One region of the Paenibacillus sp. SEL1 genome, then DNA from elsewhere that is predicted to be linked to it. Evidence: predicted binding sites of a transcription regulator. Region 1 holds the regulator's gene; each other region holds the start of a gene.

What was found. The regulator Rex, encoded in region 1, represses fermentation and respiration genes when NADH is low (regulators of the CRP and FNR family bind a similar motif). The targets are predictions, from matches to a motif close to TTGTGAAATATTTCACAA.
Region 2: a site for Rex is predicted at 2,880-2,897, ahead of ACYCSE_RS05170 (cytochrome ubiquinol oxidase subunit I). Genes of this name have one in related genera too.
Region 3: a site for Rex is predicted at 5,726-5,743, ahead of adhE (bifunctional acetaldehyde-CoA/alcohol dehydrogenase). Genes of this name have one in related genera too.
Region 4: a site for Rex is predicted at 5,875-5,892, ahead of nirB (nitrite reductase large subunit NirB). Genes of this name have one in related genera too.

The regions. Positions count from the first base shown of each region.
Region 1 covers NZ_CM137723.1:5,357,870-5,365,940, reverse strand. Annotated here, with positions in the region: gene dinG (ATP-dependent DNA helicase DinG) at 1-1,118, shown strand, start outside; gene ACYCSE_RS24535 (redox-sensing transcriptional repressor Rex) at 1,163-1,816, shown strand; gene ACYCSE_RS24530 (amidohydrolase) at 1,803-3,104, shown strand; gene ACYCSE_RS24525 (cell wall elongation regulator TseB-like domain-containing protein) at 3,142-3,666, shown strand; gene ACYCSE_RS24520 (hypothetical protein) at 4,206-4,739, shown strand; gene ACYCSE_RS24515 (AAA family ATPase) at 4,732-6,234, shown strand; gene ACYCSE_RS24510 (3-hydroxyacyl-CoA dehydrogenase family protein) at 6,371-7,243, shown strand; gene ACYCSE_RS24505 (acetate/propionate family kinase) at 7,240-8,071, shown strand, end outside.
Region 2 covers NZ_CM137723.1:1,086,509-1,094,579, reverse strand. Annotated here, with positions in the region: gene ACYCSE_RS05180 (cache domain-containing sensor histidine kinase) at 1-912, shown strand, start outside; gene ACYCSE_RS05175 (response regulator) at 905-2,563, shown strand; gene ACYCSE_RS05170 (cytochrome ubiquinol oxidase subunit I) at 2,966-4,372, shown strand; gene cydB (cytochrome d ubiquinol oxidase subunit II) at 4,359-5,372, shown strand; gene cydD (thiol reductant ABC exporter subunit CydD) at 5,372-7,132, shown strand; gene cydC (thiol reductant ABC exporter subunit CydC) at 7,113-8,071, shown strand, end outside.
Region 3 covers NZ_CM137723.1:5,521,758-5,529,828, reverse strand. Annotated here, with positions in the region: gene ACYCSE_RS25385 (Gfo/Idh/MocA family protein) at 1-805, shown strand, start outside; gene ACYCSE_RS25380 (sugar phosphate isomerase/epimerase family protein) at 883-1,851, shown strand; gene ACYCSE_RS25375 (ThuA domain-containing protein) at 1,872-2,603, shown strand; gene ACYCSE_RS25370 (winged helix-turn-helix transcriptional regulator) at 2,850-3,194, shown strand; gene ACYCSE_RS25365 (DODA-type extradiol aromatic ring-opening family dioxygenase) at 3,936-4,703, shown strand; gene ACYCSE_RS25360 (Crp/Fnr family transcriptional regulator) at 4,844-5,560, opposite strand; gene adhE (bifunctional acetaldehyde-CoA/alcohol dehydrogenase) at 5,819-8,071, shown strand, end outside.
Region 4 covers NZ_CM137723.1:2,694,900-2,702,970, reverse strand. Annotated here, with positions in the region: gene ACYCSE_RS12360 (immunoglobulin-like domain-containing protein) at 1-1,180, shown strand, start outside; gene ACYCSE_RS12355 (exosporium glycoprotein BclB-related protein) at 1,413-2,897, shown strand; gene nirD (nitrite reductase small subunit NirD) at 2,970-3,299, opposite strand; gene nirB (nitrite reductase large subunit NirB) at 3,339-5,768, opposite strand; gene ACYCSE_RS12340 (spore germination protein) at 6,112-7,791, shown strand; gene ACYCSE_RS12335 (GerAB/ArcD/ProY family transporter) at 7,816-8,071, shown strand, end outside.

The DNA.
Region 1 (8,071 bases):
CGGGGGCTTTGGAAAATCAGCTATATGTAACGATGAGTGAAATTTTGCGCAAGGGTGACAAGCTGATGCTGGACGTCAAGGAAGAACATGACGATTATGCGGCGGATAGCCTTATTACAGATATCACGGGTCTGCTCAAGGATCTGACGGGGATTCGAGAAAATTTGCGCTTTTTTATGCGACTCGATGATGAAACAACCGTATACTGGCTCGAAGCGAGTGGGCAATTCCGCAGTAAATCATTACAATTTTATGCGGTGCCCGTCGATGTGAGCCGCCAGTTGAAAGAAATGTTTTTTGACAAAAAAAGAAGCATTATTCTGACGTCTGCTACCTTATCGGTAGATAAGTCGTTTCAGTACATGATCGATCAGCTCGGCTTGCAGGAAGCCGCAGATCAAGAGCGGCTGATGACTTCGCAGCTCCCGTCACCCTTTAATTACAGGGATCAGGTGTTGCTGGTCATTCCACGGGATTTCCCAAGCGTGAAGGGCAGTGTAGGAGATGCACACTTTGTAGATATGCTCGTTAGCTCTCTAGGAGCGACTGCTCAGGCGACGCGGGGGAGAATGCTCGTTCTGTTTACTTCCTATCGGATGCTCCGGCAAGTGTATGAGCCGCTCAAAGAGGCCTTAGCATCCAGCGAAATTACTGTGCTGGGACAAGGTGTGGACAGTGGGAGTCGCAGCAAGCTAACCCGCCGTTTTCAGGAAGCCAAAGCTTCTGTATTGCTGGGAACCAGCAGCTTCTGGGAAGGTGTCGATATTCCGGGGAAGGCTCTGACTTGTCTGGCCATTGTTCGCTTGCCATTTCAACCGCCGAATCACCCGTTGCTGGAGGCAAAAAGCGAGCTGCTCCAGCAGCAGAAGAAGAATCCATTTATGAAGCTGTCTGTACCACAAGCGGTCATTCGCTTCAAACAGGGATTTGGTCGGTTGGTTCGTACAGCGAGCGACCACGGGGTCGTTATCGTTTACGATACGCGTGTGATCGAATCCTATTACGGAAAGCACTTTTTGTACTCGTTACCGGGACCAAAAATGGAGCATATGCCATCGGAGCAAATGGTGCCCCGCATCGCCGAATGGCTCCAATCCGCCCCGGAGACCGAGGCATAACGGACGGACACTAAGTATGTTCGTTACAATTAGGGGGAGCAAGTATGAAATCAGATAAAATTTCAGAGGCTGTCGTACGGAGGTTACCCGTATATTTACGTTATCTGAATGCACTTCACAAACGGGAGGTGGCTACGGTCTCTTCTCAAGAGTTGGGACAGAGGCTAGATTTGAACCCGGCCCAAATCCGTAAGGATCTCGCCTATTTTGGAGATTTTGGTCGGAAGGGTATCGGTTATGATGTTTCTTATCTAATTGAGAAAATACGCCATATCCTGAAAATCGATCAGCAAATTAATGTAGTATTGGTCGGAGCGGGTAATCTGGGGCAAGCCCTTTCGAATTATAACGCTTATTTAAAAGACAATATGAAGATTGTAGCGGTATTTGATGCGTTTCCGGATAAGGTAGGGACCAAGATCAATACATTGGTCGTGCAACCGATGGATGAACTGGAAGCGACTGTGAGAGAAAAAAACATTCGAATCGGGATTATTACCGTACCTGATTTTGAAGCACAGCACGTGGCTGACAGGCTTATTGAGAGCGGAATTGGAGCGATCCTGAACTTTGCACCGACTACTCTCAAGGCACCGGCCAACATTCGGATTCATGCCACAGACTTTACAACTGATTTGCTTAGCCTCGCTTATTATTTGGAGGACGGAAAGGAAGAAACACAATATGACAGTGAATAAATGGATGATTAAAAACGGCTCTTTTGCCGTAAATGGACCAGAAGCTGGGGTAATCCATGGTTTTATGATTGTGGAAGATAGCCGCATTACTTACATTGGCGAGACTTTGCCTTCGGGTGAGGAAGAGACGGAAGCGATCGATGGTAAGGGGCTTTTGTTTTTACCTGGTCTGATTAATACTCATGGTCATGCGGCGATGTCTCTGCTGCGTGGGCATGGAGATGACTTGGCACTTCAAGTATGGCTTCAGGAAAAAATGTGGCCTATGGAAGCCAAGTTTACATCTACGGACGTGTACTGGGGTACGTCGTTGTCTGTGCTGGAAATGCTGAAAGGTGGAACAACGACCTTCCTGGACATGTACGATCATATGGATGAGGTGGCTCGTGTGGCTGAAGAGTCAGGTATTCGTGCAAGTCTGATGCGTGGAGCAATTGGACTATGTTCGGAGGAAGAACAGCGAATCAAGCTGGCTGAGGCCGTGACTTTTGCACGTAACTGGCATGGTAAAGCAGACGGGCGTATTACAACGATGATGTCACCGCATGCGCCATACACCTGTCCACCTGCGTTTATTGAAAAATTCGTACAAGCTGCGCATGATCTGGATTTGCCGCTGCATACGCACATGTCTGAGACGATCGCCGAAGTGGAGCAAAACGTACGTGACTACGGTTTGCGTCCAGTTGCACACTTGGATAAGCTTGGCTTTTTCTCCCGTCCTTCGCTTGTTGCGCATGGCGTTCATTTGAATGACGAAGAAATAGCTTTACTGGCTGAACGTGGTGTAGCGGTTTCGCACAACCCAGGTAGCAACTTGAAGCTGGCAAGTGGTGTGGCAAGAGTGCCTGAATTGCTGCGTGCAGGGGTTACCGTTTCTCTCGGAACGGATGGTCCTGCCAGTAATAATAACCTGGATATGTTCGAGGAAATGCGTCTGGCAGCACTTATTCACAAGGGTGTATCTGGTGACCCTACGGCAGTTCCTGCGAGTGAAGCGCTGCGTCTGGCAACAGAATACGGTGCAAAGTCAATTGGTTTAAAAGAAGTAGGAGCGTTGGCAGCAGGCAACAAGGCTGACTTTATCGCGCTGGATCTGAATCAGGCACATTTCTTGCCGCGTACAGATCTTATTTCCCATGCGGTATACTCAGCAAGCGCCAAAGACGTGGTTCACGTATGGGTAGACGGTCGTCAGGTTGTGAAAAACGGCGAATGCCTGACTATGGACGAGGAACGCATCAAACATGAGGCACAAGCCGCCTTTGAAGGGCTGCTGTCGCGCTAATTCAGGTGTCACATCCCCTTAGAGAGGAAGCACGGGTTTGAAAAATAAGAAAAAGTGGATAGCGGTCGCCATTTTGGCCGTAATACTGATCCTGGTCAGCATTTTCTGGTATTATTCCTATGTTACTCAAGACCAGGTGGCTGAGAAAAATGCCGCTATCATTAAGGCCAAGCAATCAGGTGGTCTAGTTAGCACGACTCAAACATGGAAGTCTGTGTGGGATCAGGTATATTGGGTGGTTCAAGGGAAAAATGCACAGAATGAAAATATAATGGTGTGGGTTCCTTTTCAAAAAGTGGAAGGACAACCTAACGTACCTGCCGCAGATAATAGCGGTGTTCACACCGAACTGCTGAAGAATGGAGTCGATGAGCAAAAAATGACGGCAATAATTCAGCAGCAGCTTCCAGGTGTAAAAATTGTAAGGCTTCAGCCGAGTGTGTTCAATGGCGAATATGTGTGGCAGTTGTTTTACGATGATGGAAGTCATCATTACTACAGCTTTTATCGTTTCTTAGATGGGGTAGCGACGGGTGTAAAATATACTTTGCCCAATAACTAGCTGGTTGAGGATTAGCAGATGTGGAATGAATGACTAGTAAATAATTGAAAGCTTAAGAAAAAGACGTAAATGCGATGAAATTCGTATTTACGTCTTTTAGTCTTGCTATGCCGTATAATGGGCTGAAAACCAGTGAAGCATCTTTACCTATCCATCTTCTCTCCTAGGGCAAATTCATCTTTATGGCGGACAGTACGGAGTGGAGGATTTGAATCTGGAGAAGCGGAGCGTTCGCCTTGCCGCCGGATTTTCTCCGTAAGAATATAATCGAGAAAAATCGGGTGGCAACAGCGATCGTAAGATCAAATCCTACGCTCAGCGTCTCGCCTCCACCTTAACCAAAGATTTTGCCTCATCACAACTCCTCCACACATTGCCTTCGATATTAGATATACGTTATGATATACTATATTTTATAAGTGATAGACAAAAATGATAGAAAAAAGAATTGCTGATCGCTGTAAGATCATGCAATTTGGTTGTTTGTTGACATTCGTCCCGTTTCTTCTGTGTTTTACATTTTGAGAGGAGGATGTTGTTTGAAATTGCGTGCAGTTCCTATCGTTGTGGCGGCAGTTTTGGCAGCTTTGCTGCTATTTGGGGGATGGTTCATTTACCGTCAGGTTACAATGCAAAGCCCTCTGGAAAAACTGGTTTCTCAATATCCAGGCGTGACAAGCGCTCAAATAGATATTAAACAGGATCAGGTTGTATTGAAACTAGATCTCAAACCGCAGGCGGATGTGGCCGGATTAGTCGATGTGGTTAAGCAAAAAGGACAAACCATCATTGGCAGCCGTACCATTAAGCTGGATATTGAAGATCGTTCCAATTCAGCACTAAATCAATGGTGGTCTGAGGCTATGTTTCCTGTAGCCGAAGCGATGGAAAATAAAAAGTATACTCAAATTTCATCTACAGTTGAGCAGATGAAAAAGAAAAAGACGGGTATCAAAGCTGATACCGACATGGATTCGAACAATGTCTATATCCGACTCAGCGAAGGTAAAGCGACCAAGTTTATCGTTTTGCCACGTCAATCTCAGCAAATGGGGGTATGGCCTAATGCCTAGATGGATCAAGGAAACATTAATCGGCATAGTGCCGGTGACTATTATATTTCTCGTTTTTATTGGGGTGAATATTATCCCTCTTCTAGTTGCTGGCGTGATGCTCAGCGGCTTGTTAATGCTCATGCATGCGCGTGGCGGCTTGGCCGTAGGTGCTGGGCAAGAACGTAAACGCAAAAAAAATGGTCCGGACAAGCTGACTTTTGAGGAAATCGGTGGGCAGGAAAGCGCTAAACAGGAGTTGCGTGAGGCCCTGGACTTTTTGAATCGACATGATGAAATTTCCAAGTTTGGTATCCGTCCATTAAAAGGTGTTCTGCTCACAGGTCCTCCGGGAACAGGGAAAACACTGATGGCGAAAGCAGCCGCACACTATACTAATTCTGTATTTGTTGCAGCCTCAGGTAGTGAATTTGTTGAAATGTACGTTGGTGTTGGCGCGGGTCGTGTCCGTGAGTTGTTTCGGGAGGCACGTACTCGTGCAGCCAAGGAAAAGAAGGAAAATGCGATTATTTTTATTGACGAGATCGACGTAATTGGTGGTAAACGTGAGGGTGGACAGCAACGAGAATATGATCAGACTTTGAATCAGTTGCTGACAGAAATGGATGGCATTTATTCGGCAGATACACCGCGGATTTTGATCATTGCAGCAACAAACCGTAAAGAAATGCTGGACAGCGCTTTAACGCGTCCAGGGCGTTTTGACCGTCATATTCAAGTGGATTTGCCTGACAAGAAGGGCCGTCTTCATATTCTTAAAATTCATGCCAAAAACAAACCGATTCAGGAAGATGCGAATCTGGACAAAATTGCTGAGGAATCTTACGGGTTTTCCGGCGCACAGCTGGAGAGCGTGATGAATGAAGCGGCAATCTATGCGATGAGACAGGATCACAAAATGATTGCGCAGAAGCATCTGTCGATGGCAATTGACAAAGTAATGATGGGTGAAAAGACAGACCGAGAATCGACGTTGGAAGAGAAAAAACGTGTAGCGATTCATGAACTAGGACATGCTATTATGGCCGAAATTGTTCGTCCCGGTAGCGTAAGCCAGGTAGCACTTAGCCCACGTGGAAAAGCGCTTGGCTATGTGCGCCACAATCCACAGCAAGAGCATTATTTATACACCAAGCAGTTCCTGGAGGAGCAGATCATGATCTCACTCGCAGGGGCTACGGCGGAAGAAATGTACTATGGCGGTCGCAGTACCGGCTCAAGTAATGATTTTGAGCAGGCGCTGAATATCGTCCATACGATGATGACTTCCGGTTTGACTTCACTTGGCATTATTAACATGGAAATGGTAACCAAAGAAGAACTTATGCGGGAAAATGGCGAGATTATGGCTGACCTGCATACCCGAACTTTGGAGTTGCTGGAAAAGCATCGTCCTGTGTTCGACAACTCACTTGACATCCTGATGAAGGAAGAAACTCTGTCTGGAGATCAATTTAGATGTCAATTTAGTGAAAATGCTTTATTACCAGCATAATTTTTTATGCTGGTTATTTTTTTTTACTTTTAGTCCGTGCTAAGATATTATTATCTATTGGGACATAAACATGTATTTTTCGACAAAGAAGGATACAATATATGAGAGTGACCAGGAAAGGGTGGAGTAAAGAATCATGCAATTTAAAAAAATCGGCGTCATCGGCGGCGGCACCATGGGACAGGGGATTTCTGAAATGCTCGCGTCCAAAGGAATCGATGTGCTGCTGGTAGAGCAGACACCAGAGAAACTAGACTACGCCTACAATATGATTGAAACGAGTCTGGACAAACAACTGGAAAAGTGGGCAATTACTCAAGCTGAGAAAAAATTGATCTTATCCCGTATTCAAAAAGTAATCCATTTGGCGGAGCTCGGCAGCTGCGATATGGTCATTGAGACTATTACAGAGAATCTGGACGAGAAGAAAGCAGTGTTCCAAGAGCTAGACTATGTGTGTCCAAGCAATATTATTCTTGCAAGTAATACATCCACGCTGAGCCTGACCGAGCTTGCTAGCTCGACCAAGTATCCTGAGCGTGTTATTGGTATGCACTTTATTTATCCAGTATCCCGTATTGATCTTGTAGAAATTATTCGTGGTTTGAAAACTTCGGACGATACATTTGAACACACTAAAATGTTCGTGGAAGAAATAGTGGAGAAAAAAGGAGTCATGATTTATGAATCTCCTGGATTCGTAACAAGCCGGATTATCTGTCTGCTGATTAACGAAGCGGCCCATGTACTTCAAGAGGGCGTGGCTTCCGCTGAAGATATCGATGACGCTATGCGAATCGGCTATAGCTTCCAAAGCGGTCCTTTGGAAATGGCTGACCGCTTTGGTCTAGATTCCGTTTTGGCTGCTCTGGAGCGTATGTTCCGTGAATTCGGCGAATTGAAATATCGTCCGTCCATCGTACTGAAGAAAATGGTGCGTGCAGGTAATCTGGGCGTGAAATCGGGCGAAGGCTTCTTTAAGTACGACAAGGATGGTGACCGGATATGAAAATTCTCGTAATCAATGCAGGGAGTTCTTCCCTGAAATACCAATTGTATGATATGACGGACGAGTCCGTTCTGGCAAAAGGATTGGTAGAGCGCATCGGTATGGATTCCTCCATTCTTACGCATAAGCCAACCAATAAAGAAGAATACACCGAAGTTAGCGAAATTTTGGAACATACTACAGCCATCCGTAAAGTGCTAAACGCACTCACAGATGCTGAACATGGTGTAATCTCCAGTACTAGTGAAATTCAGGCTGTGGGCCACCGTGTGGTTCATGGAGGCGAAATCTTCAAACAGTCTGCAGTTGTAACGCCTGAAGCGAAGAGTGAAATCCGCCGCTTGTTTGACCTGGCACCACTGCATAACCCTGCTTCCATGATGGGGATTAAAGCGGCTGAATTGAATATGCCAGATGTACCGCAGGTTGTGGTATTTGATACCTCGTTCCATCAAACCATGCCTGAAAAAGCTTATATGTACGCCATTCCAAGAGTGTTGTACAATAAGTATAAGGTTCGTCGTTACGGTGCCCATGGCACTTCCCATGATTTTGTAAGTAAGGAAGCCGCCAAATTCCTTGGTCGTCCTTTGGAAGACCTGAAGATTATCACTTGTCATATCGGTAATGGTGGTAGTGTAACAGCAGTTCAAGGCGGTTTGTCTGTTGATACTTCCATGGGTATGACTCCACTGGAAGGTCTTATGATGGGTACTCGTAGTGGTGATTTGGACCCAGCAATCGTACCTTATGTCATGAACAAAGAAGAATTGACTGTCAATGAAGTCAATTCCATGCTGAACAAGCATAGTGGACTTTTAGCTATTT
Region 2 (8,071 bases), 1.5 Mb from region 1:
AGCCTGATTGGTGCTTTATGTGTTCTTGCAGTGCTGGTTATGGCACTGATTCTGATCACCATCATTTCCTGGCTGATTACCAAACGACTACAGCGGTTGAGCTATGAGCTGGGTAAGGTAGCCGCGGGCGATTTTCATGTGGTATCGAGTGTGGAGGGAAAGGATGAGATCGGGGATTTATCCCGCCGTTTCAACTATATGGTGAGTAGTATTCGCCAACTCATGGCGCAGGTCTATGAAACGAGTGAGCACAACAACAGGCTGGAATTGGCACAAAAGGATATCAAGCTAAAAATGATGGCCAGCCAAATTAATCCGCACTTTCTGTTTAATGCGTTAGAGTCCATTCGAATGAAAGCACATCTGAATGGGGAAGCGGAAATTGCAACGACGGTGCGTTTGCTTGGCAGGCTGATGCGCCGGAATCTGGAGATTGGTAGTGGTAAAACGACGGTACTACAGGAGCTGGATATGGTGCGATCCTATTTGCAAATTCAGCAGTTCAGATTTGGAAATCGTTTGATCTATGAAGTGAATTTGGAAGAAAGCGCGACGGACATGTCGATTCCTCCCTTAATCATACAACCGCTGGTGGAAAATGCAGTCATTCATGGCCTGGAAAATAAGGAAGAGCCAGTTACCGTGAAGGTAGATATTACAATAGAACAAAGAGAGTTGAAAATTAAAGTAGAAGATGACGGGATCGGCATGGAAGCTGGGCAACTGACCCGTCTGCTAGATCGGATCAGGGGGGCGGATGAGCCGGAAGGGAGCAGTATTGGCCTGCGTAATGTACATCAACGTCTGACATTGATGTACGGCGAACGTTATGGACTGCATATTGAAAGCGCATTACAAGTAGGAACAACCGTATACTTTTCCATACCAAGGGAGGAAGAGTCAAATGTATAAAGCAATGATTGTAGATGATGAGCCTGCGATTCGTGAAGGATTGTCCTCTATTATTGACTGGGGGAATTGTGGCTTCCGTATTGTCGATACGGCAGGGAACGGACGCGAGGCTCTGGATAAGTTCGGAGAGCATCGGCCGGAGCTGGTCATTGTAGATATTCGTATGCCCGGGATGAGTGGACTGGAGGTCATACGAAGCATACGTGAAAAGAACGGAGAGCCGTTTCATTTTCTCATATTAAGCGGATATGCAGACTTTGATTATGCACGGCAAGCCTTGGGCTTCGGGGTAGATGGCTATCTGCTGAAGCCAGTTGATGAGGAAGAAATGACGACAGAGTTGAAACGGGTATGGCAAAACATTGAGGACGAGAAAGAAGAAGGCAAATGGGGAAGTACGCCTTCCCATGAGCGTAATTGGATCGAAGCATTATTGTTTCCGGTTCATCGAGAGCATGCTCGTAAGGCCGTAGAAAGCAGCGATTCTCTGCACAGAGCATCCGAGCAAGCTGAACATCAAAGCGGTAACGGAAAACATGGACAACAGCCCGCGTTACCAGCGTTGGACTGGAGTAGCTATCAGGTTATTCTGCTGGATTTACGTATTCCTGACTGGGATCGGCAAGCTCGGCAGTCGGCAGCAAAGCAGCGGCTAACGGAATTGTGCCATGAGCAGGGCAGAGGTATCGTGTTTGAGGCTGGAATATATATGGGTCTTTTGCTTCCCGCCACGTTAAAAACGGAGAAAGATGCTGTTCAGTTACTGGCTACTTGGCGACAGGAGCTAAAGCCGTGGGCAACGGAAATTTATGTGGCTGCCGGTGATCCTGTATCCATTCTTAACGAAATTCCCAGATCTTTTGAGCAGGCACTACGATTGTTAGAACGTACGTTTTTGTTCCGGGCAGAAAGAGTCATGCTTTCCGGAGACCTACACGAATTGGAGACAGTTGAGACTGAAATGAGTGGAGCGTCTGATCGTGCTACAAATGATCCCCTACGTTATGCAGAAAAGCTGTACTATGCGCTAGATATGGCTAATAGTGAAGCTGCAACCCGTGTCATTAAGGAAATGGAAGACCAATTTCCACGGATTTATCGCACAGAATCTGCAATCAAGGCGGCGTTCGCTCAAACATTCACACTGGCGTTGAACAAGTATGCAGCCGGACAGGATCACAGCCGAACCGTGCTGGAGGAGCACTCCAGCTTTATAACCGATGTATATGCTTATTCCACATTGGGCGAGTTGGTGGATCACTCGCTGGAGCATGTGTTGCAATGGATTGGCCAGACTGAATCTGGTGGCAAGGGCATCATCATGAAACAAATGATTGACTTTATACATAGTCATTATGATGAAAATTTGCGACTGGAGTTACTGGCAGATATGTTCAATTACAATAGTGGCTATTTGGGTAAACTGTTCAAAAGTCATACTGGCGAGGCCTTTAATGCCTACCTGGATAAGGTGAGGATTGAGCGAGCAAGGGAATTGCTTGCACAAGGAATTAAGGTACACCAGGTGGCGGAACGCGTGGGATATGCGAATGCAGATTATTTTCATAGTAAATTTAAAAAGTATGCTGGAATGTCACCTTCCTCCTACCGTAATCGGGTTCAAAAGAACGGAGGAACAGATGGCTGTTGATAGATTCCTAGGTTTAACGCTATGAAGTCTCTCTTGCAGATGTCGGAGGTACAACCTCCGAACGAAGAGAGGCTCTTTTTTATGGTGAAAAAATGGATAGATCAATCGAAAATGTCACATTTGTTATGGAGTTTAGGGCGTTTTCATCAAATCGCCACCATTATGACACAGCTTTGACACGATGTTCACATTTTCGATTCTATTTCATTTAAATTTATTCTATATAATGGGGATAAATCTGAAGCCGGATCATGACAACCATGGTGAAGGTATGGAGTGAGTCATTTTCTAAAAAGTGACCGCTGCATATGTAAGAATGTGAATACTATCACAAATGGAGAAGACTTCAGATTATAAATACTATAAATCATTGTTAAGAGAAGTGCAGGGGGGAGCAACATCATGGACGTATTGGATTTGGCACGGTTGCAGTTTGCAACCACAACGATTCTTCACTTTGTTTATGTGCCGATCTCCATTGGATTGTCGTTGTTAGTGGCAATTATGGAGACGATGTATGTTATCAAGAAAAATGACTTGTACAAAAAAATGGCTCAATTCTGGGGAACGTTTCTGCTGATTAACTTTGCACTGGGCGTCGTCACCGGGATTTTGCAAGAATTTCAGTTCGGGATGAACTGGTCGGACTTTTCCCGTTTTGTCGGTGATGTATTCGGTACGCCGCTGGCGATTGAAGCATTGCTTGCATTTTTCCTGGAATCGACCTTTATCGGATTATGGGTTTTCGGTTGGGAAAGATTGTCCAAAACGGTCCATTTAATCTGTATGTGGTTGGTATCTATCGGTACGATGTTATCGGCATTGTGGATTCTAGCTGCTAATTCATTCATGCAGCGTCCCGTAGGATATGAGATTCAAAATGGACGTGCAGAAATGAAAGATTTTGCCGCTCTGCTAACGAACGAACAACTGCTATGGGAATTTCCGCATACGCTGTTTGCTGCTTTTGCGACAGGAGCATTTCTGATCGCAGGTATCAGTGCATGGAAGCTGATGCAAAAAAAGAATATGGACTTTTTTAAACCTTCTTTCAAATTGAGCATTATTGTTGCCTTAATCAGCGCCATAGCTATTCCTTTGTTTGGTCATGGTCAGGCTCAATATTTAGTGAAAACACAACCGATGAAGATGGCTGCCAGTGAGGGCTTATGGGAGAACAGCGGTGACCCCGCTCCTTGGACAGTTATCGCATGGATTGATCCTGGAAAAAAGGAAAATACCTTTGAGATTAAAGTTCCTTTTGCTTTGAGTTTTCTATCCTATAGTAAATTTACCGGCTCTGTGCCTGGTATGAATGAGCTTCAGGCAGAATATGAGAAAACCTATGGTCCGGGAGATTATATCCCGCCAGTAAGAACCACGTTCTGGAGCTTCCGCATTATGATTGCGGCGGGATGTGGCATGATTGCACTCGCTTTATACGGAGCTTATCTGACGTTCCGTAAAAAGTTGGAAGGTTCACATCGCTGGTTCTTCCGTCTTATGATATGGGGGATATCCCTTCCATTCATTGGGAATACTTCAGGTTGGATCATGACTGAAATAGGTCGCCAACCGTGGACTGTATTTGGTTTACTTCAAACGAAAGATTCTGTTTCGCCTACTGTTGTGGCTGGAGAAGTGTTGTTCTCGTTCATCTCATTTACCACATTGTATTTAATTTTAACAGGTGTGCTGGCGTTTCTGTTTTACCGTACGGCTCGCAAAGGTCCAGATATTGAGCCGCATCAACAAACGGTAATTCATGATCCTTTTGCTCAAGGGGGTGACACCATTGTCGCTAAATGATTTATGGTTCCTATTGATTGCTGTGCTGTTTACTGGCTTCTTTTTTCTGGAAGGCTTTGATTTTGGCGTAGGAATGGCCACAGGATTGGTGCCGCGTAATGACCAACAAAAACGTTTGATGATCAATACGATTGGTCCATTCTGGGATGCCAACGAAGTGTGGCTGATTACAGCAGCAGGTGCGATGTTTGCCGCATTCCCGCATTTTTATGCAACCATGTTCAGCGGATATTATCTGGTATTTGTCTTTATTTTGCTAGGTTTGATCTTGCGTGGAGTTTCTTTTGAGTTCCGCGGCAAGGCTGAAGGGAAATGGTGGACAGGAACGTGGGATGCCTGCATTCTGATTGGCAGCTTTCTACCGCCGATGCTGTTCGGTATGGCTTTTGCGGCTTTGGTGAAAGGTGTACCTATTCAGCAAAACATGGATTTGAAAGCTGGATTTTCCGATGTATTCAATGGATACACCGTATGGATTGGACTGACAGTGGTCGGAATGTGTCTAATGCACGGACTGACGTTTATTTCCCTGCGGACGATTGGAGAAGTACGGGATCGCGCTCGTGTGATCGCGTCCAAGTTTCTTCCGGTATTGGGCATTTTACTCGCGGGCATGGTGGTATGGACTTATTTTGCAACGGATTTATTTGCACGTCGCGGTCCCTTTATGTATGCTGCGGTTGCGGTGGGAATTGTCGCCTATGTGCTGACATGGTACTTCCTGAAGCAGCGCCGTGAAGGATGGGCCTTCGGGATGACAGGTGCAGTGATTTTACTGACCTTCGTATCGTTATTCGTCGGTTTGTTCCCAAGATTTATGGTGAGCTCGATTAACAGTGCTTTTGATTTAACGATTTATAATGCAAGCTCCAGTCATTACACACTGAAAGCCATGACGATTGTTGCAGCAACGCTTTTACCCTTTGTGCTGGCTTATCAGGCATGGAGTTATTTTGTTTTCCATAAGCGTCTCAGTGAGAAGGATCATTTGGAATACTAATGGATAAGGCATGGTTTGAATTAAAGGGCATTCGGCCAGTGATGCTGCTACTGGCTGCCCTTTCCCTGCTCCAGGGGGCCGCAGTGATTGCACAAGCAGTCTTCTTGGCAAAGGCTATTACGATTTTATTTGATAAAAATCCGCTGGTGATGGCTTGGCCTTCGCTGGCGTTGTTTTTCGCTGCTTTTGCAACGAGGCATACGGCGATCTGGCTGCAACGCCGGACAGCAGGCCGTTTTGCTGAAGCTTCAGGCGCTTCCTTACGGGAGCGTCTGCTTGCACGTTTGTTCGAACGGGGGCCGGGTTTTGCAGCGCGGGAAGGTAGCGGCAAGTTGGTGACGCTAGCGCTGGACGGCATGGATCGTTTTCGCACGTATTTGGAACTGTCCATTCCTCGTATGATTGACATGATGGCTGTAACTATACTTGTGCTTGTGTATGTTTTCACATTGGATGTCATTTCAGGTGTGATTTTGACGACTACGATGCCAATCCTGGTAGGCTTTTTTATTTTGCTCGGCTTGGCGGCGCGGAAGCAGGCAGACAAGCAGTGGCGTTCCTATCGTCTGTTATCTCATCATTTCACGGATTCGCTGCGTGGACTTCAGACACTAAGGTTTTTGGGTCGTAGCCAAGAGCATGGGGAAACGGTTGGGAAGGTCAGCGACCAATACCGCACGGCAACGATGCGCACGCTGCGGGTAGCGTTTCTTTCCTCATTTGCCCTTGATTTTTTTAGTATGCTATCGGTCGCTTTTGTCGCGGTAGGCTTGGGTTTGCGCCTGATTAGTGGCTCGGTGGGTTTGGAGGCAGCGCTGGCGGTGCTTATTTTGGCGCCAGAATATTTTATGCCTATACGCCAGTTGGGATCAGACTATCATGCTTCACTGGATGGCAAGGAGGCTTGGGGAGCAATGCGCTCCATTCTCAGTACAGAGGATGATGCGACCAAGCCGAATAAACCGGCAGCTAACGATAAAGGATTGGACATCACGGGACAGGACATTCTTGAGCTGTCCGACGTGTGCCTCCTGAATGAAGACGGTTCTGCCCGGCTTGAACATGTGTCTGCACATGTTGAACCGCACATGAACATGATCGGCATCGTTGGAGCTAGCGGTGCAGGTAAAACGACGCTGCTTAGTCTGCTTGGCGGCTTTGCTGATCCGACTTCAGGCGAGCTACTCCTGAATGGATGCGGATTGGCTGGGGAAGCCAAAGCCGAATGGCAGCGTCATATTGCGTATATTCCACAGCATCCATACTTGTTTAGCGCATCTTTGGCAGATAATATCCGCTTTTATGAACCTGAGGCATCCAACCAGCGGGTAGAGTGGGCGATTGATGCGGTTGGACTGCGTGAACTGGTAGACGGTCTTCCGGGTGGAATGAATGAGCCCATTGGTGAAGCAGGTAGGACACTGAGCGGAGGGCAGGCGCAGCGGATTGCATTGGCGCGGGCATTGCTCAGTAACCGTCCGGTCATTTTATTGGATGAGCCTACGGCGCATCTGGATATTGAGACAGAGTGGGAGCTAAAACAGACGATTTTATCGGTTTTAAAACACAAAAGAGTGTTTCTTGCCACCCACCGGCTACATTGGATGCCAGATATGGACTGTGTCTGGATGATGAATCAAGGTCGTCTGGAAGAAGTAGGTTCCCATCAACAATTGATTGCCCGTAAGGGGGCATATTACCGATTGCTGACGGGGATGTCGGAAGGAGGGAACGGACGATATGAGAGTAACGGACAATAGCAGACAAGGCTGGTTTGTGACGTATCTGAGACAATATTTTTGGGCCTTTCTGGTAGCTGCTCTTTTGGGTGCATTGGCCATTGGATGTGCGGGCGCGTTGCTCTTTACGTCCGGTCATCTGATTACCCGTTCGGCCTTAAAACCGGAAAATATATTAATGGTGTACGTTCCAATTGTGCTTGTGCGAACATTTGGCTTTAGTAAAGCGGTTATTCAGTACCTGGAGCGCTTGGTAGGACATGATGCAGCATTGCGCCTTGTGTCCCGCATGCGGGTACGCTTATATCGGGCAGTGGAACCGCAAGCGCTGATGATTCGCAGCAAATTCCGTACAGGGGACCTCTTGGGACTGCTGGCAGAGGATATTGAGCAGCTTCAAAACATCTATTTGAAGCTAGTTCTGCCTGCGCTATCGGCTTTGCTGATTTATGCAGCAGGCATCTGGGCGCTTGGACGGATGGACGGAACCTTTGCCTTGCTCATGGCGTTATATGGCGGATTTTTGCTTTTTATTGCCCCAGCTATCTCACTATGGACCTCACTCACCAAACGGCGAGTGTTCAAGCAGGAACGGAGTAAAGCCTATCAGGAACTGACGGATGCTCTGTTCGGCATGAGTGATCTGGTGCTGAGCGGACGGACTGGGCATTTCCTGAGCACCTTTACACAACGACACAATAGGGCTGCCGTAATGGAAAATTCACTTCGCCGGAGCGAGTGGCGTTCTCATTGGATCGCACAATGCGTTGTAGGTGGCGGGGTTGTGATTATGACTGTGTGGGCCGGAGGACTGGTAGCACAGAATCGTATAGAAGCCACATGGCTGGCATCCTTTGCCCTTGTGGCTTTTCCATTGCTGGATGCCTTCGTTCGCGCTGGAGAAGCGGTGGTTCATGCGTCGGAGTATCAGGATTCACTTCGACGGTTAAAGGATTCGGA
Region 3 (8,071 bases), 160 kb from region 1:
TAAGCATGTGCTGTGCGAAAAACCGATGGCTAAAACTGCAGAGCAGGCACGGGAAATGCTTGATGCGGCCAACCGTACAGGTAAGAAGCTGTCTATTGCGTATCAAAACCGTTATCGTGATGATAGTTTGTATCTGAAGCAATTGGTCGAACAAGGAGAGCTTGGAGACATTTATCTGGGCAAAGCCATTGCTCTACGCCGTCGCGCGGTTCCGACTTGGGGAGTATTCTTGGATGAAGAGAAGCAGGGCGGTGGCCCCCTTATTGATATTGGCACGCATGCACTCGACCTGACACTCTGGCTGATGGATAATTACAAGCCTAAAAGCGTACTAGGTTCAACCTTCCATAAGCTAGGGGATCGTAAAGATGCAGCAAATGCCTTTGGACCTTGGAATCCTGAGGAATTTAAGGTAGAGGACTCAGCTTTTGGTTTTATTACGATGCAAAATGGAGCTACGATTGTACTAGAGTCCAGCTGGGCATTGAACGTTGTAGAATTTGGCGAAGCGAAGACGCTGTTATGCGGTACCGAAGGCGGAGCCGATATGCAGGATGGATTGCGCATTAACGGGGAAAAGAACAGCCGCTTGTTTGATACGAAAATAGATCTGGATGCAGGCGGTGTTGCCTTTTACTCTGGAGAAACGGAAAATGAAGCAGACCGCGAAGCCCGTCTGTGGATCGAATCTATTCTGGACGACAAAGAACCTCTTGTGAAACCGGAACAGGCACTGGTTGTTACTGAAATTTTGGAAGCTATCTATGAATCGGCTCGTACGGGGAAAGCTGTCTATTTTGACTAAGCCCGTAATTATCCCGAATAGACCATCATTATAATGAAAGCAGCTTTTTTCACATATGATACAGGGAGGGATTTCTTTTGAAACTTGGAGTATTTATGGTGTTGTTTGGCGGACGTTCGCTGGAGGAGGCGCTGGATTATGTGGCTTCTCAAGGATTGGATGCTGTAGAAATCGGTACAGGCGGCAACCCTGGGGATAAGCATTGTAAGCCGGATGAGTTGCTGGAGAATGATACAGCGCTCAAAAATTTCAAAAAGGCAGTAGAGTCCCGCGGACTAACGATTAGTGCGCTTAGCTGTCACGGCAATCCTCTCCATCCGCAAAAGCATTTGGCCCAGGCTGATCATGATGCGTTTCTTAAAACCGTTCGATTGGCTGAAAAGCTGGAAGTTCCAGTTGTGAACACTTTCTCTGGCTGTCCGGGTGATCATGAGGATGCGAAATATCCAAACTGGCCTGTGGCTCCGTGGCCTAATGATTTTCAGGAAGTGTTGAAGTGGCAATGGGAGAATAAAATTATTCCTTACTGGACCGAGACGGGGAAATTTGCAGCAGATCATCATGTTAAAATTGGGCTGGAGCTACACGGGGGCTTCTCCGTTCATACACCAGCGACCTTGCTTCGTTTGCGTGAAGCTGCGGGAGAGGTTATTGGTGCTAATCTGGATCCGAGCCATATGTGGTGGCAGGGAATTGACCCAGTGCAGGCGGTTCAAATTTTGGGCCGAGAGGGAGCCATTCACCATTTTCATGCCAAGGATACGACGATTGATCCGATCAATGTAAATAAATATGGACTTACCGATATGCAGGAATATACGAAAATGCTAGATCGTGCTTGGCAGTTCCGAACTGTGGGCTATGGGCATGATGTAAAAACCTGGGCAGATATTATCAGTGCCCTGCGTCTGGTGGGATACGATTATGTAGTGAGTATTGAGCATGAAGATGGTCTGATGTCCGTGGAGGAAGGCTTTACTAAGGCTGTCCACAATCTTCGCCAGGTACTAATTGAAGAACCGCTGAGCGAGATGTGGTGGGTCTAACCTAATAGGGGGAAATGTTGATGATTAACGTCACCATTTGGAATGAATTTTTGAACGAAAAGTTGAATGATGAAGCCAAACAGATATATCCTGACGGGATACACAAAGCGTTGGCTGATGGCCTGGCAGGAGAGGGATTTGCCATTCGAACAGCTACTCTGCGTGATGATGCCGAGCATGGTTTGGGAGAAGATATTCTGAATTCCACAGATGTGCTGCTGTGGTGGGGGCATAAAGCCCACGATCAGGTGAGCGATGAAGTTACGGCGCGTGTTGTCAAGCGAGTGCAGGAAGGAATGGGGTTGATCGTGCTGCACTCAGGCCATTTTTCCAAGCCATTCAAAGCCCTAATGGGCACTAGCTGTGACCTGAAATGGAGGGTGGCAGGTGAACAGGAGATTATTTGGTCGGTGAATCCGTCACATCCCATTGCAGAAGGCATAGATGCCAAAATTTTGTTGAAGCAGGAAGAGATGTATGGCGAGTTCTTTGATATTCCTACGCCGGATGAACTGGTATTTGTTAGTAACTTTGAAGGCGGCGAAGTATTTAGAACCGGATGTACCTTCCGCCGAGGTAGCGGTAAGATATTCTATTTCCGCCCAGGTCATGAGACCTATCCGACTTATTACCAGCCTGATATTTTGAAAGTTATCGCCAACAGCATTCGTTGGACTTCTCCGACAAGTATTAACAAACCAATATATGGTAGAAGTGAACCTGTAAGACCTCTCGGTGGAGTGTTGGTATAATGACAATCATCACATATGGATGAGTGTATAATGAACAGATTGATAGGCGGAACCTCTTTGGGATTCCGCCTTTTTGTATTTAACGATTTAGACATATACCTGCTGTGTTGGTTTGTTGTATAATCAGTTTTGGTCATGGCAACTTTATCGGCGCAGGTATTTAATTTAAGAAGAAAGTGTTTTCTTTCGGGATAAAGTATGCTAAAATGATATATACTAACAAAAGGAAAGCTTTATCAAACCGAAATGCAAAAGAAGGTGAAAAATTTGGAGAGTCAACCGCAATGTGCAAAAATGTGTCCGCGTTTTGAAACCGCCTTTTCATGTTTGGGCAAGCGTTGGAATGGATTAATTATTCAATCCATGATGAGCGGTCCTAAGCGGTTTAAGGATATTTCCAATCTGATTCCCACAATGAGTGACAAAATGTTATCAGAGCGGATGAAAGATTTGGAAAATGAAGGAATTCTTACACGTCATGTATATCCGGAAACTCCTGTCCGCATTGAATACGAGCTAACAACCAAAGGCCGTGCACTTCAGCCGGTTATGGAACAGATTCAATTTTGGGCTGAGGAATGGATTAGATGAGCACCAAACTAAATAAGCGTTTCTCATAGCAAAACAGCCTTTTCCTAGGAAAAAGGCTGTTTTTTTATTTTGTGTATAGGACTACTTATCCATATCACAGAAATGATGTGCATAGGTAGCACGGCTTAATAGCCTTTGACGCGCCCTGCAACTGAGAATAATGCTGCTGTTGCACGGCGGGGCACACGGGTTTGAATATCCAGCGCGGCCGAACGGAATGTACCCAGACAGGAATGGCAAAGTCTTCCTGCATAAATAGGGGAACGGCAGGACTCACAAGGATAATCGAGCTGACTGTATGTGGAGGGAAACTTGCCTGCTCTTACCCAGTCTGTGAGTAATTCTATAGGTGTGCCGGTTACATCACTGAGCTGGCGGGTATGAGTAGAAGGATGCTTCCATAGATAGTTAGAACAGCGGTCTAAGAATATATTTTCTTCCTGAATACAAGTACTACACAGGTTTCTAAGGTTCTGACGAAAAACGGAACCACATTTTGGGCAATTAGAAGTATGTATCTCCATAGAAACCAGTCCTTTGTATCGAAGTGTAGTGAAATTTTAAAATTTATTAGTTACATATTACTATGACTTTATACCTATATCAATCTTTATTTATGGAATCACTGATCTAAGTGTATGTTGGAGTCTGTGTTGACATAACTCTGTTACTTATGTACTATTACTTACATAAAGTTACTTAATGAATAAAATAAATTATTGATGACAAGGGGATCTTTATATGATGCCATCTTTATTTTTGGCCCACGGCTCACCGATGCTTGCTATTGAACAGACGGACTATACTTCATTTTTAGAGCAACTGGGGAAAAGTATTCGTCCTAAAGCGGTTGTTATCTTTACTGCTCATTGGGAAGCGCAAACGTTGACGATCAGTTCGATGGATGACGTGTACGATACCATTTATGATTTTGGTGGTTTCCCACCGGAACTGTACGCGGTGAAATATCCAGCACATGGCTCTGTCGAACTGGCCAATAAGCTGAAAAAATTATATGAACAAAAGGGTATTGACGTACAAACTGATCGGGTGAGGGGACTGGATCATGGATCCTGGACATTGTTGCATCGTATGTATCCTGAGGCAGACATTCCGGTAGTTCAGATCTCTGTAAATCCATATCTCTCGCCCAAAGCACAATATGTCATTGGTGAAGTGCTACGTGGACTGGGAGAACAGGATATTCTGGTCATTGGCAGTGGCGTGACTGTTCATAATCTGCGTATCGTCAAATGGGGAGAAACGAAAACAGAACCTTGGGCTATAGATTTTGATAATTGGATTATTGAAAAAGTGCAAAGTAGAGATATAGAGGCTTTGGATCACTATAAAAGCAAAGCACCGTATGCTCGTCAGGCTGTACCAAGAGCAGAGCACTTTGTACCGTTGTTTATTGCGATGGGGAGTGGAAATCCTGCAAACAAAGCCAAGGTCATCCATAGAAGCTATGAGATGGGGAATTTAAGTTATCTATGCTTACAGTTTTAAAAAGTGTGTTGCCAGAAGAAGGACTATTGTTAAAATGCTTCGCTACTGCTCCTGTATTAAGTAGGGAAGTGGAAATAAATTAGGGAGTGTTATAAGCTATAATGGCTTATAACACTCCCTTTTACATAAATAACGATTTATTATATCCGGCAAATCTCACGAGGGCACAATTCACAATGACATACGCCTTGCAGCATTTCCAAATCCTTGACAACAATCATGCCGTTATCGTATTCTACTGCATTTTTCTTACGTAGATCACTAAGCATCCGGTTTACGCTTTCCCGAGTCGCACCGATCATATTAGATAAGTCAGTATGAGTAATTTTCTTATGAATCAGGATATGTTCGCCGTGAGGCTCACCATAGGTATTGCATAGACGGATGAGTGTTGAACATAAAGCACCTGGCTTGCCGTACATCATCAAATCGCGGAACTTAGTCTGAGTAATACGGTGATGCGAACCCATCCATTTCATAAAGTCAATCGCAAAATCACAATGCTGGCAAATAAGCAGTTCCAGATCTGTATGATCGATTACGCCAATATCACTGTCTTCCAGAACCTCAGCAGAAAAGGAATGCTTAGTACCGAAAAATGGATCAGCTTGACCAACAAGATCGCCGCTTTGATACATATATAGAATAAGTTCCTTACCTTCATCCGTTGTTTTGGTTACTTTCACGCGTCCACGCTTAATATAAAACAGCTTATCCGCTGTATCTCCTTCCCAGAACAGATGCGAGCTTTCAGGCATAACTCGATCTTTCATCATCACTTGCAACCGGTTGAAGCTGGCCTCCGAGAAGCAACAGGTGTTGCCGCGGGCTTCCATTACATTTGTAGGGTTTCTCATCGTCCATTTCCCCTTTGTATCCTATGTTTTTTATCTGCAACTTGATCAATTCAAATTCATTATATACCTGCGCAATGCGTTTTTGGGGCAAGAAGAGGGGGTAAAAGTGGCAGAATTCCAAACTTTGTGATTTAATTCACTTCATAAAATAAAATTTTAAATAGATTGTGAAAAAAATCACAATATATCTTAGAAAGCTGTGTTACGATCAGTGCGTGAACAAGAGATAGTACACGAGATAACAGGAGGATGAGGGAAATGGCTGTTAAAAACGAGGTTATCCAAAAAGAGCAAAGCGCAGAGCAGTATATTCAAACGCTGATTGACCGGGGGAACCGGGCACAGCAAGCTTTCATGAGTATGAATCAGGAACAGATTGACGAAATCGTACAAGCTATGGCACTCGCAGGGATGGATAAACACATGTACCTAGCGAAGATGGCTGTTGAAGAAACAGGACGCGGTGTGTACGAGGACAAAATCACCAAAAACATGTTTGCAACAGAATATATCTATCATAGTATCAAAAATGAAAAAACCGTCGGTGTCATTGAGGACAATGATTTTGACAGTTTTCAAAAGATAGCAGAGCCAGTCGGCATTATCATGGGGATCACTCCAGTGACAAACCCGACTTCGACTACGATGTTCAAAGCGCTGATTGCCATTAAAACACGTAACCCAATCATTTTCGGTTTCCATCCATCTGCTCAATCGTGTAGTGCGGAAGCAGCCCGCGTCTTGCTCGAAGCAGCTGTTAAACATGGTGCTCCAGCTGATTGTATTCAATGGATTGAAGCACCTTCGATGGATAAGACCAATGTACTGATGAACCACCCTGATGTGGCGCTGATTCTGGCAACTGGTGGATCAGGCATGGTTAAGGCGGCATATAGCTGCGGTAAACCTGCTCTGGGTGTAGGCCCAGGTAACGTGCCTTGCTTTATTGAAAAAACAGCAGACATCAAGCAGGCTGTGAACGATCTCATCCTCTCTAAATCTTTCGACAACGGTATGATTTGTGCTTCCGAGCAAGCGGTTATTATCGAAGAGCCAATCTTCGAACAAGTGAAAAAATTGATGATTGCTAACGGCTGCTATTTTGTAAATAAAGAAGAAGCAGCTAAGCTCACTCAAGGAGCTATGAATGTCGAGAAATGTGCAGTGAACCCAGCTATCGTCGGGCAGTCTGCTGTGAAAATTGCTGAAATGAGTGGTATTACAGTACCAGCAGGAACTAAAATTTTGGTCGCTGAGATTGAAGGGGTAGGAACAAAATTCCCATTGTCTGCGGAAAAATTGAGTCCTGTATTGGCTTGCTATAAAGTAAAAAATGCGGAACAAGGTATTCAACGTGCTGCTGAAGTCGTGGAATTCGGGGGCATGGGCCACTCGTCCGCTATTCATTCGAACGATGAGGACGTTATCGCTCGCTTCGCAAACCGTCTGCAAACAGGACGTATCATTGTAAATGCACCTTCCACACATGGTGCGATTGGCGACATTTACAACACCAACCTTCCTTCGTTGACACTCGGTTGCGGTTCGTATGGTCGTAACTCGACTTCGTCGAACGTATCGGCAGTCAATTTGATTAATGTGAAAAGGGTGGCGAAACGGACGGTGAATATGCAATGGTTCAAAGTACCTTCCAAAATCTATTTTGAGAAAAACTCGACACAGTATCTTGCTAAAATGCCTGATATCACACGTGTAGCCATTATCACAGACCCTATGATGGTACAACTGGGATATGTAGATCGTGTTATTCATTATCTGCATCAACGCCAAACACCAGTAGCTATCGAAGTGTTCTCTGAAGTAGAGCCAGATCCATCGACAGTTACGGTAGAACGTGGTACTGAAATGATGAGACGTTTCCAACCGGATTGCATCATCGCACTGGGCGGCGGTTCCCCAATGGATGCTGCTAAAGGCATGTGGATGTTCTATGAATATCCAGATACTGATTTCAATAATTTAAAACAAAAATTCATGGATATCCGTAAACGGATTTACAAGTACCCACGTCTGGGCCAAAAAGCACAATTTGTAGCTATCCCTACAACCTCGGGTACAGGTTCCGAAGTTACATCGTTCGCAGTAATTACGGACAAAAACCTGGGCGACACGAAGTACCCACTGGCTGACTATGAGTTGACTCCTGATGTGGCAATTATTGACCCAGTGTTTGTATATTCGCTACCTAAAACAGCTGTAGCGGACACAGGTATGGATGTTCTGACACATGCTATCGAGGCTTACGTGTCCGTAATGGCTAATGACTACACAGATGGTCTGGCAATTAAAGCCATTCAATTGGTATTCCAATACCTAGAACAATCGGCTCTGACTGGTGATAAGCTGGCTCGTGAAAAAATGCATAATGCTTCTACACTTGCTGGTATGGCATTTGCTAATGCATTCTTGGGCATTAACCACAGTCTTGCACATAAATGGGGTGGACAATACCATACAGCGCATGGCCGCACGAATGCCATTTTATTGCCG
Region 4 (8,071 bases), 2.7 Mb from region 1:
ACAAGGGAAAGAGTTCTCTCTCTTTGTTCCTTCGCCGGCATTCCTGGATGAGCAGATACAGCAAGCAATTCGCGAAGGCAAAACATACGCAGACATTCGTTTGGAGCAGGAGAAGCAACTGAGTCGTGTTATCCTTTCTCATTCTTTACTGAATAAATGGGATAAGATTGGTGCATCGGTAATATCCCGATATGGAGCACTGATGATATCCAGTGACACCTTAACCAGCATGGCCTCAGGCCGGCAGGATGTTACATTGTCATTCCAGCAGGCAGATGTACAACGTGCACAGCAGATCCGTGACTGGGCCGAGCAACAATCCAGCCTGACGCTGATGGGTCCGGTTACAGACATCAAAGCCAATGTGACTGGAACCTCGTCGATCATTCTACCGCTGGATAACGAATCCTTAGGTGAGTTACACAATACAGAGCCCCAGTTCTCCATTCTTGTTATTCATGAGAATGGTGAGCGTGAGATTCTAAAAGGGACTGCTGTAATGGATTCAAAAGGGATGTTGTCGGGTGTGAGTCTGAATACGACCGGGTTAGGTACCTTTGCCGTCGCCACAGACGCAAAGACTCAAACCAATAATGCCAGTGTGCAAAATGACCCAAGCAATTCGTCAGATTCGCAAGGGCTAGCTCAGGTATGGCCGGATGTACAAGGCCATTGGGCAGCGAAGTCCCTGCAATCTCTTGCAGACAAAGGCTGGATACAAGGCTATAAAGACGGAAACATACGCCCTGATCGCGCTGTAAGCCGTGCAGAATTTGTAGCCATACTGACCAGAGCATTGGGAACTGCTGGAGATGAGAGCCCTTCTACCTCATTTACAGATATGCAGGGACACTGGGCTGGATCAGCCGTGGATTTTGCTCACCGTCAGGGATGGATTCAAGGGCTAACCGCTCAAACTTTCGCACCTGATGAGAGTCTTACCCGTGAACAGGCGATGGTGATCCTGTCACACGCGATGCAGAATCAGACATCCATTTCCAGCACTGCCGCACTGCAATCCTACAAGGATGAGCAGCAGATTGCAGCATGGGCCTCCGCAGCATTCCAGAATGCAGTATCCTCCGGTTGGATCAGCGGTTATCCAGATGGAACACTCAAGCCAAAAGCGGCTATCAGCAGAGGTGAGATGGCTGAACTGCTGGTACGTATTCTTAAATAAGACTTTTTAAGCTTCATAGATCAGATGAGTATACGCACATACAACGCGGCCTCCATGCTTTTTGGGGGCCGGTTTTTTTTATGTATATTTTATGTACAAGCCTTTAACAATCATTTTTGCTTGTATATTCACCCTTTTCGCTTCAGTAAATATATTATGAATATCTGCGAAGCGGGGCGATGAACCACCTGTCACCTCTACAGTAGGAAGAATGAGGAGGAGATATTTGAGCATGAAACATAAAAAACCGTTCAGGTTCAGTGGTGCTTCAAAAAAAGACGAAGACTGTAAACCAACAAGAGTAAATAGAAGTATCGAAGATCTTCTCAGACTGATTAATGAATTGACCGCGATCATCCCCATCGTATTCGCAAACCCCTCTACGGCTAATGTATCTTCCTTGCAACAGATTTTAAGACGTTTGTTGTCTCTGGCGAAAAGCTTAAGACTTAGAGGCGGGGTTAAGGCAGACCTACTGGCAGCGCTGGAGCTTGCTATTGTTGCGTTAGAAGCTACACCCTTCTCCCCGATCGGTGTAGGTACTGCACTGCAACAATTGCTGGATGCCCTATTGTCCATCGTTTTACAAGAACCCCTCGATCCTGCTCTTAAAGACAGCTTAATCAGCGCGATCAGAATCGCTGGAACGACGGTTAGCAACGTATTAGGAGAAACATACTTGTCAGGGGAGCCAGGTGCACAAGGACCTCCTGGACCTGTGGGACCCGGCGGTGCGCCTGGACCCGCAGGTGGACCTGGCCCACAAGGGCCTCCCGGGCCTCCTGGACCTGCGGGACCCGGCGGTGCGCCTGGACCAGTAGGTGGACCAGGCCCACAAGGGCCTCCCGGGCCTGCGGGGCCTGCCGGACCAGTTGGAGCGACTGGACCTATTGGCGCCGCCGGGCCTATCGGGGCCGCTGGACCGGAAGGCCCTGCCGGACCCGTCGGCGCTACGGGTGCTGCGGGACCTGCCGGGGGTGTGACAGGCGCCACGGGCGCTACGGGCGCTACGGGCGCGGATGGATTGATCGGGCCAGCCGGGGTCACAGGACCGACCGGGGCTGATGGGCTCCCGGGCGCGGTTGGCGCCGTCGGACCTGCTGGGGTCACAGGGCCGACCGGAGCTGATGGGCTGCCGGGCGCGGCTGGTGCTACCGGAGCCACGGGCACGGCTGGTGTTACTGGAGCGACCGGTTCGGGAGCCATCATTCCGTTTGCTTCGGGCGGACCTGCTATCCTGACAACCGTTCTTGGCGGGGTGGTAGGAACCACCAGTTTGATCGGCTTTGGAAGCTCAGCAACAGGGATTAGCCTTGTAGGCGGGGCCATTGACCTGACAGGTACACTTGTAGGACCTCTGATCAACTTTGCTTTTTCCGTACCACGGGATGGCGTAATTACATCTATTGCTGGTTACTTCAGTACAACAGCTGCGTTAACTCTCGTGGGTTCAACTGCGACGATTACTGCCCAGTTGTTTAGTTCCCCAACACCTAATAATACCTTCACAGCAGTTCCCGGAGCTATCGTTACATTGGCCCCTCCACTGGCTGGCATTATTGCTTTGGGAACGATCTCTAGCGGTATTACTACTGGGTTGGCTATACCGGTAACCGCACAGACTCGTCTGCTCCTTGTCTTCTCTGCAACAGCTACGGGACTTTCCCTCGTAAACACTATCGTAGGTTATGCAAGTGCAGGAGTTACCATTACCTGATCCAAAACGAAAAAAGGGCCCAACAGGATTGTTCCTGTCAAGCCCTTTTTTATTTGTATTCCATCAGACGAACTAAACCGTTTCGAGTGATACTTTTACTTCTTCTCCCTCTTCACAAACGGCGAATGTTTTAACTTGTCCGTGATCAGGCTCTTGAACGATGCCTGTCTGCAGATCAATTTTCCAGTCATATAAAGGATCATAAATATAATGACCAGATACTATCGCCTCTGTAAGAGGGCCTCTTTTGGGATGAGGATTGATATTTTCAACGGCATAAAGCTCATTCTCCGAAGTGCGGAAAACAGCAATTTCAGCACCTTTGATATGGATGGTACGCCCTATTCTGATCGGAAAATCCTTACTGTGACCGACGACAAGCCATTCGGCATTTTTGATCATTTGCTTGATCGCTCCCTTCCTCAGGCATTTTAGATACAATTACACAATAGACGGAGTGACAACCTCAAATAGATTTTTGCGTGTATCCTCATCATTGATGATCTTTTTCCACGGGTCTTCCACCTGTTGTAGTGCAAATTCGATGCGTTCTACTAAAGCTTGTCGATGATCTGTATCCTGAACGACAGCCTTCTGAATCTCTTCCAGACCGATCCGTTCCACCCACTCCGACGTGCGCTCCAGGTATTGTCCTGTTTCCCGGTAGAGTTGCATTACGCTACCTACAATATCAATCAACTCGGCATCGGTTTTCACTTTACAGAGTGAATCAGCCAACCGTGCTTTAATACCGCCATTACCACCGATAAAGATCTCCCAGCCCCCATCATTACCTACGATTCCGATATCTTTAGTACATGATTCCGCACAGTTGCGTGGACATCCATTAACTGCTAATTTGAATTTTGCTGGGAAATCCAGTCGTTCGAATTTTCGTTCCAACACTTCTCCCATTCCCATCGAGTCCTGTGTGCCAAACCGGCAAAATTGCGATCCAACACAGGTTTTAACCGTACGAAGTGACTTCGCGTAGGCATATCCCGACGGCATATCGAGTTCTTCCCATACTTTAGGCAGATCCTCTTTACGGACACCAATCAAATCCAACCGCTGTCCTCCTGTTACTTTAACGACCTTAACGTTGTATTTAAGAGAAACATCTGCTATCTTCTTCAAATCTTCTGGGGTCGTTACACCGCCGTACATTCTAGGAACAACTGTAAACGTTCCATCCTTTTGAATGTTTGCGTGCAATCGCTCATTTACAAAACGGGAATCTCCCTCATTTTCATAGGTATCCGGGTTAATCATTCCCAAATAGTAATTCAGCGCCGGGCGGCATTTGGAGCATCCTTCATCATTATGCCAACCCAGTACATTCATAACTTCACGCGTTGTTGTCAGCCCTTTGGTTTTGATCGCTTCCACAATCTCGTCCCGACTCAATGATGTGCAACCACATATTCCTTGCTTGGCTGACGTCTTGAAGCTGTCTCCAAGAACATATTGTAAAATTTGCTCAACGACAGGCTTACATCCTCCACAGGAACGCGTTGCTCCGGTGCATGCCTTAATTTCATCGACTGTGGTCAGTCCATTATCATTAATTGCATCCACAATCGCCTTTTTAGTCACACCGTTACAGCCGCAGACAATTTCATCATCCGCCATCGTTTCAGCGGATAATGTTTTCGCCCCGTGATTGCTACATCCAGTACCCATGATCTGTCCATATATCTCATCTGTCATCTGCGTTTGCTGACGTACATATTTTTGAAGACTAGCAGATTCGCTCACATCACCAAACAGTACAGTTCCAACAATCTTATTTTCACGAAGCAGCACTTTTTTGTATGTGCGCTTCCACTCATCCTTTGCAACAATCACCGTATGTTCAGGCTGAGTTATGAATTCGCCAGCTGAGAAAACATCCACCCCTGAAATTTTGAGCTTGGTAGAAACCACCGATCCCATATAACCTTCAGTTTCCGCGCCTGCCAAATGTTTGGCAATGACACTTCCCTGCTCAAACAGCGGAGCTACCAGACCATAACAGATTCCGCGGTGTTCAACACATTCCCCTACAGCATATACATCCGGCACGGAGGTTCTCATCAAATCATCGACTACAATACCACGGTTCGTTTCCATACCACTTTGCACAGCCACCTGAATATTAGGTTTGATCCCGACGGCCATAACGACCAAATCCGCTTCTAGCTCGCTTCCGTCTGAGAACCGCAGCCCTTGTACCCGATCTTGACCATACACCTCCGCAGTTTGCATTTGCATAGCAAACTTGATTCCCTGGCGTTCTAGTTCTGCTTTCAGCATCGCAGAGGCTTCCCGGTCCAGCTGGCGTTCCATCAAATCCTCCATTAAATGAACGACCGTAACATCCATTCCCAGGTTGACCAAGCCTTTAGCTGCTTCCAGCCCTAACAGACCTCCACCAATGACAGCTGCCTTTTTAAAGGTCTTCGCTGCCTCAAGCATTGCCGAGCAATCGGCGATATCTCGGAAACCGATGACACCCGGTAATTCCTTACCCGGAATAGGCAGAATAAATGATTGTGAGCCCGTAGCTACCAAAGCTACATCGTAATCAATTTCCAGTCCGTCTTCGGTGTGAATCTTCTTGTTCTCACCGTCGATGCTTTTCACCATTTTTCCTGTATATAAAGTAATCCCTTGATCCGCATACCATTGCAAATCGTTCAGTATGATATCATCAATCGTTTTACTGCCTTCCAGTACATAAGAGAGCATGATCCTGTTATAGTTCGGATGCGGCTCATTTCCCAGGACCGTAATTTCATACTTATCTGTTAATTTTAAAATTTGTTCGACCGTATTGATACCAGCCATCCCGTTCCCTATAACCACAAGTTTCTGTTTACTGTTTATCATATACCGGTTCCTCCATTCATTCGACGATACTCCCTATCCGACGACATCTCCTACGTTCCTATGAATATTGCTTATGCTTCTATTCTAGTACAGCAGACAGAGCTATATGTGATCACAGTCACAATGTAGTTCAAATTAAGAATATTTAGGGATTTCCCTATTCCGTTTCAAGGGATAAAGGTAAGGCCATAAATCAAACTTCATAAATACTAAATACATCACTTGCTCAATTCATCGAACGAATCTTTCCATTTCATGTGTAAATACAACCTTTATAAGGAATACTTTAGGAACAACTTGTATCTTAAGGAAACATGAATTGAATCGTATGGAGGTGATCATCATGTGGTCTAAAATAATTTCTTATATTCCAAGCTGGATTACACTCTTTCAAGCAGGCCTCGCGTTGGTTATTCCTTTAGGAATTTATTATATAAACACATCGATTTATTCGTTTGTCGGCAGTAAGGGGGCAAAATCCAAACATTCTTCTGATCGTCCGCTTTCCGACGAACATAACGAAGACGATGCTGATCAACAGCATGAACCAAGCTCCAAAATTACAGGGAATTATGATTCCGACTTAAAGTCGATCCGAGAGGCTATAGGCGAAAATAGTGATGTGCATTTTCGTGAGTTTGTAGTAAAGAAATATCGTGCTCGGTCCGTGTTAGTCTTCATAGAAGGTATGCAGGATGAAAAACTTATGAGCAAGCAGGTATTGGAGGTCTTGATGTACGAGGGCCAGCAGGACCCACAGGAACAGCAAGAAAGTATAAGTAACTCCTTTATAAAAGAAAACTTGATGCCACTTACGCAAATTAGTGAAGTTGCTGATATGGAGGACCTGCAGGAGTCTATACTTTTAGGCCATACTGCCTTATTAATTGAAGGAATGAAGGGAGCACTCCTGGTGGGCTCGCCCAATGGCGCCATTCGCTCCGTCAATGAACCAACCTCTGAAGCATTACTTCGGGGTCCCCGCATTGGTTTTACGGAGGTATTAAGTGAAAATACTTCGATGCTTCGACGCCAAGGCTTAAACAAAAGTCTGGAAATGAAGAAATTTCAAGTGGGAAGCCGAATCAAAAAAGATCTGGTTGTCGCGTATATAAAGGATATTGTGAATCCAGATCTCCTCGAAGAAGTAACCCGCAGAATTTCAAAGATAGACATGGATTTTTTGGCTGAATCCGGTTATGTGGAACAACTTATTGAAGACAATTATTTAAGTCCGTTCCAGCAGGCTCACAACACAGAGCGTCCCGACCGTGTCATTAATGCTTTGTTGGAAGGAAGAATAGCTATTTTGCTGGATGGGACTCCCTTTGCACTTATTGTTCCGGTGACCTTCAGCATGCTTCTTCAATCACCTGAAGACTATTATGAGCGCTGGATTCCAGGAACACTTTTACGGCTGTTGCGTTTTAGCGGGGCTTTTATAGCGCTTATGGGGCCTGCTTTGTACATCTCTTTTATATCGTTTCATCCCGGTTTGATTCCGACCAAGCTGGTCATTAGCATCATCGAAACCCGTCAAGGCGTCCCCTTCCCATCCGTCATTGAGGTTATGATTTTAGAAATCTCTATCGAAATCCTACGGGAAGCCGGCATTCGCTTGCCCAAACCCATTGGTCCTGCGATGGGTATTGTGGGAGGCTTGGTCATCGGTGACGCTGCTGTAAATGCAGGCATCGTTAGCCCCTTCCTGGTAATTGTGGTTGCGGTTACTGCCATTTCTTCGTTTTCGATACCGACATACAGTGCGGGCATTACCTTGCGTCTTTTGCGTTTCGCCGGCATGCTCTTTGCAGCCATCCTGGGCATGTTCGGAACTATATTGTTCTTTCTGTTAATTTGTATCCATCTGACGAAATTAAAAAGCTTTGGCGTACCGTATGTAACGCCCTTTTCCCCTATGCGCCTAAGCGATTGGAAGGATATGTATATTCGAGCTCCTATATCTATGATGAAAAAAAGACCTCTTATGATGAAAACTCAGCAAACCAAACGTAGGCCATGATGCCAAGACGAAGGAGGAGCTATGGTGTTTAGACGCTCTGATGATAAGATCACAACCAAGCAGGCGGCTGTGTTCCTGACCAATACTGTATTGGGCGCAGGGATTTTGACACTGCCGAGAGGTGTAACTGAAAAGGTACAGACTCCTGATGCATGGCTTTCTGTCCTTCTCGGTGGATGTATTGTCATATTGGTCGTCTGGCTCATGGTGAAATTAAGTCAACAGTTTCCTGAAAACACCGTGTATCAATATTCCAGAAGAATCGTGGGCACAATTCCGG